Regions from separate parts of the Streptomyces sp. NPDC127117 genome, predicted to be linked through region 2. Evidence: riboswitches for the same ligand, from Rfam matches in the RefSeq annotation. Region 2 holds a riboswitch; each other region holds the start of a gene.
The links. A riboswitch is a leader RNA that binds a small molecule or an ion and turns the genes downstream of it on or off. The one in region 2 is predicted to bind thiamine pyrophosphate.
Positions count from the first base shown of each region.

Region 1: linked by a shared signal. The riboswitch ahead of ACFVH0_RS12115 (thiamine ABC transporter substrate binding subunit) and the one ahead of thiC (phosphomethylpyrimidine synthase ThiC) in region 2 are both predicted to bind thiamine pyrophosphate.
Region 3: linked by a shared signal. The riboswitch ahead of thiO (glycine oxidase ThiO) and the one ahead of thiC (phosphomethylpyrimidine synthase ThiC) in region 2 are both predicted to bind thiamine pyrophosphate.

Region 1 is NZ_JBHXTM010000010.1:145,125-147,386, reverse strand. It holds gene ACFVH0_RS12115 (thiamine ABC transporter substrate binding subunit) at 1-965, opposite strand, end outside; TPP riboswitch at 1,039-1,155, opposite strand; gene rlmN (23S rRNA (adenine(2503)-C(2))-methyltransferase RlmN) at 1,197-2,262, opposite strand, start outside.
Region 2 is NZ_JBHXTM010000042.1:23,249-25,510, forward strand. It holds gene ACFVH0_RS29650 (YibE/F family protein) at 1-813, opposite strand, end outside; TPP riboswitch at 884-1,017, shown strand; gene thiC (phosphomethylpyrimidine synthase ThiC) at 1,010-2,262, shown strand, end outside.
Region 3 is NZ_JBHXTM010000043.1:32,229-34,490, reverse strand. It holds gene ACFVH0_RS30055 (NAD(P)/FAD-dependent oxidoreductase) at 1-795, opposite strand, end outside; gene ACFVH0_RS30050 (hypothetical protein) at 824-1,168, opposite strand; TPP riboswitch at 1,220-1,332, shown strand; gene thiO (glycine oxidase ThiO) at 1,330-2,262, shown strand, end outside.

The DNA of each region.
Region 1 (2,262 bases), on a different contig from region 2:
ACGAACATGTTGAGCGGCATGTCCTCCTGGAACTTCTTGCTGATCAGGAAGTCCAGCAGGGCCTTGCCGCCCGCCTCGTTCCTCGCACCCTTCAGCAGTCCGGCGAACTCGATCTGCCGGAAGCAGGTCCCGGTGGCGACACCGGTCGGCGCCTTCGCCGGCTGCGGCTTCGCGTACAGCACCTCGACGGGCGGGCTGGAGGCGTACGAGACGACGAGCGGCCGCTCCGCCTTGGCCTTCTTCCCGCCGGCCGAGCCGGAGAACTCCTCGTTGTACGCCTGCTCCCAGCCGTCGACGACCTTGACGCCGTTGCGCTCCAGCTTCTTCCAGTAGTCCTGGTAGCCCTTCTCGCCGTAGGTGGCGACGGTGCCGAGGAGGAAGCCGAGGCCGGGCGACGAGGTCCCCGCGTTCTCGGTGACGAGCAGGTCCTTGTACGCGGGCTTCGCCAGGTCGTCGAAGGACTGCGGCGGCGCGAGCTTCTTGTCCGCGAAGTAATTCTTGTCGTAGTTGACGCAGATGTCGCCGGTGTCGACCGGGGTGACCCGGTGCTTGTCGGCGTCGAGCAGGGTGTCCGCCGCGACCCGGTCGATGCCCTTCGCCCGGTACGGCGTGAACAGCCCGCTGTCGAGGGCGCGGGAGAGCAGGGTGTTGTCGACACCGAAGAACACGTCGCCGCGCGGGGAGCCCTTGGTGAGGATCTCCTGGTTGAGCGCGACACCCGCGTCGCCGCTCTTCAGCACCTTGACGGTGTATCCGGTCTCCTCGGTGAACTCCTTCAGTACGTCCTTGGAGGCGTTGAAGGAGTCGTGGCTGACGAGGGTCACGGTCTTGGAGCCCGAGCCCTTCGTGCCGCCGGAACCGGCGGCGGAGTCGTCGGAGCTCCCGCAGCCGGCGAGTGCGGTGACGCCGAGCGCGGCGGCGACGGCCGAAGCCGCGAGCTGCCTGGTCCTGCGCGTGGTGGTCATTGTGGATTCCTCCTGGGTTTTGGCCAGGAAGAGACGCGGCCCTGCCCGCGGGAAGCGGGCAGGGCGCAACAGCATGAGTTGATGACCGAACTTCCTACCCGGAATGACCCGGGCGAGGTTCAGAGGGTCTGCGGCCGACCTGTCCTCGGTGCCGCACTCTCAGCGCTGTGGCGCTCCCCTGTCGGAATATGAAGTTGATTTCGGGCCCAGATTACACGGGCCGTTTCCGCCTCAGCGCTCGGCTGCCGCCAGCTGCCCGCAGGCCCCGTCGATCTCCTGGCCGCGGGTGTCCCGCACGGTGACCGGCACCCCGTGGGCGGCGATCGCCTCGACGAACGCCTTCTCGTCCTCGGGCCGCGAGGCGGTCCACTTGGAACCGGGCGTGGGGTTCAGCGGAATCAGGTTGACGTGCACCCGCTTGCCCTTGAGAAGCCGGCCGAGCCGGTCACCGCGCCACGCCTGGTCGTTGATGTCGCGGATGAGCGCGTACTCGATGGAGATGCGGCGGCCGGACTTCTCCGCGTACTCCCACGCGGCGTCCAGCACCTCGCCGACCTTCCAGCGGGTGTTCACGGGTACGAGGGTGTCGCGCAGCTCGTCGTCCGGCGCGTGCAGCGAGACGGCGAGGCGGCACTTGAAGCCCTCGTCCGCGAAGCGGAGCATCGCGGGAACCAGACCCACGGTGGAGACGGTGATCCCGCGCTGCGAGAGCCCCAGCCCGTCCGGCTCCGGGTCGGTCAGCCGGCGGATCGCGCCGACCACCCGGTTGTAGTTGGCGAGCGGCTCGCCCATGCCCATGAAGACGATGTTGGAGAGCCGCGCCGGACCGCCGGGGACCTCGCCGTCGCGCAGCGCCCGCATGCCGTCCACGATCTGGTGGACGATCTCGGCGGTCGACAGGTTGCGGTCGAGACCGGCCTGTCCCGTGGCACAGAACGGGCAGTTCATCCCGCAGCCGGCCTGCGAGGAGATGCACATCGTGACCCGCTCCGGGTAGCGCATCAGGACGGACTCGACGAGCGTCCCGTCGTGCAGCTTCCACAGGGTCTTGCGGGTGGTGTCGTCGTCGCAGCTGATGTGGCGGACCACCGACATCAGGTCGGGGAACATCGCCTCGGCGAGCTTGGTCCGCGATCCGGCCGGGATGTTGGTCCATTCCGCCGGGTCGTGCGCGTACCGCGCGAAGTAGTGCTGCGAGAGCTGCTGGGCGCGGAACGGCTTCTCGCCGATCGCGGCGACGGCTTCCTTGCGCTCGGCGGGCGTGAGGTCGGCGAGGTGCCGCGGCGGCTTCTTGGCT
Region 2 (2,262 bases):
GGTCAGGCTCGCCCAGCCGATGAAGAGCGATCCGAGCAGTCCGATCAGCAGCAGTGAGATCAGTGTGCCGATCACCGCGACCGAGGTGCGGGCGGTCGGGCCGTGGCACATGTAGAGCGCGATCAGCATGATCGCACTGGCCCCGACCACGGCGACCACCAGCGGGTTCGAGCCCTGGAGAATGGCCGGGAGGATGAACAGGGTGAGCACGGCGAACGAGACCGCGAGCGCGACGAGTGCCATGACTCCGCGCATGCGGCCCACCGCGACCACGACCAGGGCGAAGATCCCGGCCAGCAGGGCCATCGGGAACTTCCGGTTCACATCCGTCACCGAGTACTGCAGATCACGAGGCGCGTCGGGGGCGTACGCCACGACCACGCCCTGACCGTCGCGCAGCTGACGCGGTGCGTCGGGCTGGACGATCTCGGTGAAGGTCCGGCCCTTGTCGTGACCGGTCGACACCTCGATCGTGGCCTTCTTGCACAGCCCCCTCGTGCTTCCCGAGGGCGGTGTGGCTGCCCCGTCCATGGGCGTCTGGACCGCGTTCACCTCCTTGCAGTCCACCATGTCGATGTTCACCACCTTTCCCTGCTGGGTCTGCCGGTCGAATCCGACGCCGGTCCGTTCGTGCGGCGGCGTACCACCCGGCCAGAGCGCCACCAGACCGACGAGGACGGCGGTGGCGAACGGGACCAGTACGGCCGCGATGACCTTGCGCAGATGCTTGGAGACGGGTGCGGCAGGGCCATGGCTGTGCGAGTGACCGTGCTGATGGCCCTGCGGTTCGTGGTCGATCTGGGTGGACGTCACCGGCCGATCATCGCAAGAAGAGACGGGCCCACTGTTCACCGAGCGGGACGGGGCGCTAGCGTGGAGGAACCTTTGCACACGCGGGAGCTCGGAGCACCGGGCTGAGAGGGCGCTGATCTCCGTACGTCCGTACGGGACAGGCTGCGCCGACCGCCGAACCTGTTACCGGGTAATGCCGGCGTAGGGAGTAGGTCTCATGACCACATCGGACGCACGCACGCCTGCCTCGAACCAGAGCGACGAGGCCGGGAAGTCCATCGGCTGGCACAAGGGGTACGTCCGGGGCTCGCGCCCGGACCTCCAGGTGCCGGTCCGTCAGGTGCACCTCACCAACGGCAAGGACGTGACGCTGTACGACACGTCGGGTCCGTACACCGATCCCACCGTAGAGACCGATGTCCGTCGCGGGCTCGCACCGCTGCGGGAGAACTGGATCATCGCCCGCGGCGACACCGAGGAGTACCCGGGCCGCCCCGCCCGCCCCGAGGACGACGGGCTCAAGCACACCTCGCCGCGTGGCGGACTGCGCAACCTCGACGCGGTGTTCCCCGGCCGCCCGCGGCTGCCGCGCCGCAGCCGGGACGGGCAGCCGGTGACCCAACTCGCGTACGCCCGCCGGGGCGAGATCACCCCGGAGATGGAGTACGTGGCCATCCGGGAGAACGTCGGGCCCGAGGTGGTGCGCGAGGAGATCGCGGCCGGCCGGGCCGTGCTGCCTGCCAACGTCAACCACCCGGAGATCGAGCCGATGATCATCGGCAAGCGGTTCCTGGTGAAGGTCAATGCCAACATCGGCAACTCCGCGGTGACGTCCTCCATTGAGGAGGAGGTGGAAAAAATGACGTGGGCGACGCGTTGGGGCGCCGACACCGTCATGGATCTGTCCACCGGCCGCAACATTCACACCACCCGTGAGTGGGTTCTGCGCAATTCCCCCGTGCCGATCGGCACCGTCCCGCTCTACCAGGCCCTGGAGAAGGTCGACGGCCGGGCGGAGGAACTGACCTGGGAGATCTACAAGGACACGGTCATCGAACAGGCCGAGCAGGGCGTCGACTACATGACGGTCCACGCCGGCGTGCGCCTGCCGTACGTACCGCTGACTGCCCGCCGCAAGACCGGAATCGTCTCGCGCGGCGGTTCGATCATGGCGGCTTGGTGCCTCGCGCACCACAAGGAGTCGTTCCTGTACGAGCACTTCGAGGAGCTCTGCGAGATCCTCGCGGCCTACGACGTGACGTACTCACTGGGCGACGGGCTGCGTCCCGGCTCGATCGCCGACGCCAATGACGAGGCGCAGTTCGCCGAACTGCGCACGCTCGGCGAGCTGAACGCGGTCGCCAAGCGGTTCGGCGTGCAGACCATGATCGAGGGCCCGGGCCATGTCCCGATGCACAAGATCAAGGAGAACATCGACCTCCAGCAGGAGATCTGCGAGGAGGCGCCGTT
Region 3 (2,262 bases), on a different contig from region 2:
GGCGGTCACCGATCCGTCGGGGCCGAGCGCGATGCCGGAGCCGGCCAGCCAGCCGGTGGCGGGGCGGGCGCCGATTCCGACGACGACCGCTCCGGCCGGGACGGTACGCCCGTCGGCGAGGACCACCCGGCCCGGCTCGATGCGGTCGACCCGGGCCCCGGTGAGGAGTTCGGCACCGATCTCCGCGTACCAGGCGGCCATCGGGGCGGCGACCTCCGCGGGCATCGCGCCCGCCAGGGGCCGTTCGGCGGCCTCGACGACGGTGACCGCGCAGCCGGCGGCGCGGGCTGCGGTGGCGAACTCGGCGCCGATCCAGCCCGCGCCGACGACCACGACGCCGTGCTGCTGGTCGAGGACCGGCCGCAGCCGTGCCGCGTCGTCGAGGGTGCGCAGCAGATGGACGCCGGGAACGCCCTCGGTGCCGGGCAGGACGACCGGTTCGGCGCCGGTCGCGATCACCAGGGCGTCGTAGCGGACGGGCCCTTCCGGGGTGTCCAGTTCGTGCGCGTCCGGCCGGACGCCGGTGACCTCACGCCCCAGGCGCAGATCGATCTCCAGCGCCTCGAAGTCGATGTCGAAGGCGGAGTCCTCGGCCTTGCCGAGCAGCACCGCCTTGGACAGCGGGGGCCGGTCGTAGGGCTGGTGCGGTTCGGCGCCGATCAGGGTGACGGGGCCGGTGAAGCCCTGCTCCCGCAGGGCCACCGCGGTCTGCACCCCGGCCATGCCCGCCCCGACGATGACGACGCGGCGTCCCGCCCGCCGGTTTGGCTGCTCTGACTGCTGCTGATCGCTCACCCGTACACCATAAGCACCTGACTTATCGTCAAGAAAGGGCCGGTTCTTCGACCGTGCTCGTCCCGCTGCCCTCCTGCGACTCCCACTCCCACCGCTCGTCCAGCCGGATCCGGCCGTCCGGGAGGTCGACGACGGTGGAGACACAGTGGCCGCAGGAGGTCGTTCCGTCCTGTTTCAGCTGCACGTACCGGAAGTCGAGGGTGTCGCCGTCCCGGGTGCCGACGAGGTGGCCCCGGACCACGTCACCGCCCGCGTAATCGGCCCAGATCCGGCCGTCCTCCTCGTGGTACGCGAAGCGGGTACGGGTTCCGACCTGGCCGGGCGCCTGGTCGGCGACCGGGGCGAGGACGATCCCGTCGAGCGAACGGGCCACGGTGACAGCTCCCTTACTGGTCCGGTGGGACGGGGTTTAGGGTGGCCAACGTAAGACACTCGCGGGAGCCCGGACGCACCGGGCTGAGAGGGAGGCTGGGCGGCCTCCGACCGTACGAACCTGATCCGGGTCATGCCGGCGAAGGGAGGGGCTGGAAGCCCATGCGTTCTTCCACGAACGGAAACGGATCCGATGTCCTCGTCATCGGGGGCGGGATCATCGGCCTGGTGACGGCCTGGCGGGCCGCGCAACGCGGACTGCGCACGGCGGTCGCCGACCCCGAACCGGGCGGCGGTGCCGCCCGGGTGGCGGCCGGCATGCTGGCCGCCGTCACCGAACTCCACTACGGCGAACAACTGCTGCTGGGTCTCAACGTCGCCTCGGCGGCCCGCTATCCGGCCTTCGTGGCCGAGCTGGAGGCGGCGAGCGGCCGGGAGACCGGCTTCCGCGCCTGCGGCACCCTGGCCGTCGCGCTGGACTCCGACGACCGTGCCCATCTGCGGGATCTGCACGCCCTCCAGCAGCGTTCGGGGCTGGATTCGCAGTGGCTCACCGGCCGCGAGTGCCGTCGGCTGGAACCGATGCTCGCGCCGGGCGTCCGGGGTGGTCTGCGGGTCGACGGCGACCACCAGATCGATCCCCGCCGGCTGGCCGCCGCCCTGCTGACCGCCTGCGAGCGGGCCGGGGTGGTCTTCCACCGCGGCTGGGTGGAGCGTCTGAGCGTGAAGGGCGGCCGGGCCGTCGGGGCGGTGCTCGCCGGGGGTACGGAGCTGGCGGCCGACCAGGTCGTGCTCGCCGCGGGGAGCCTCAGCGGGCGGCTGGCCGGGCTGCCGGACGAGGTGGTGCCACCGGTCCGGCCGGTGAAGGGCCAGGTGGTGCGGCTGACCGTGCCAGCCGGGTACGCGCCGTTCCTGAGCCGGACGGTCCGGGCCGTGGTCCGGGGCGGCCACCTCTATCTCGTACCGCGCGAGAACGGCGAGCTGGTCGTCGGCGCCACCAGCGAGGAGATGGGCTGGGACACCACGGTCACCGCGGGCGGCGTCTACGAGCTGCTGCGGGACGCCCACGAGCTGGTCCCCGGCATCACCGAGCTG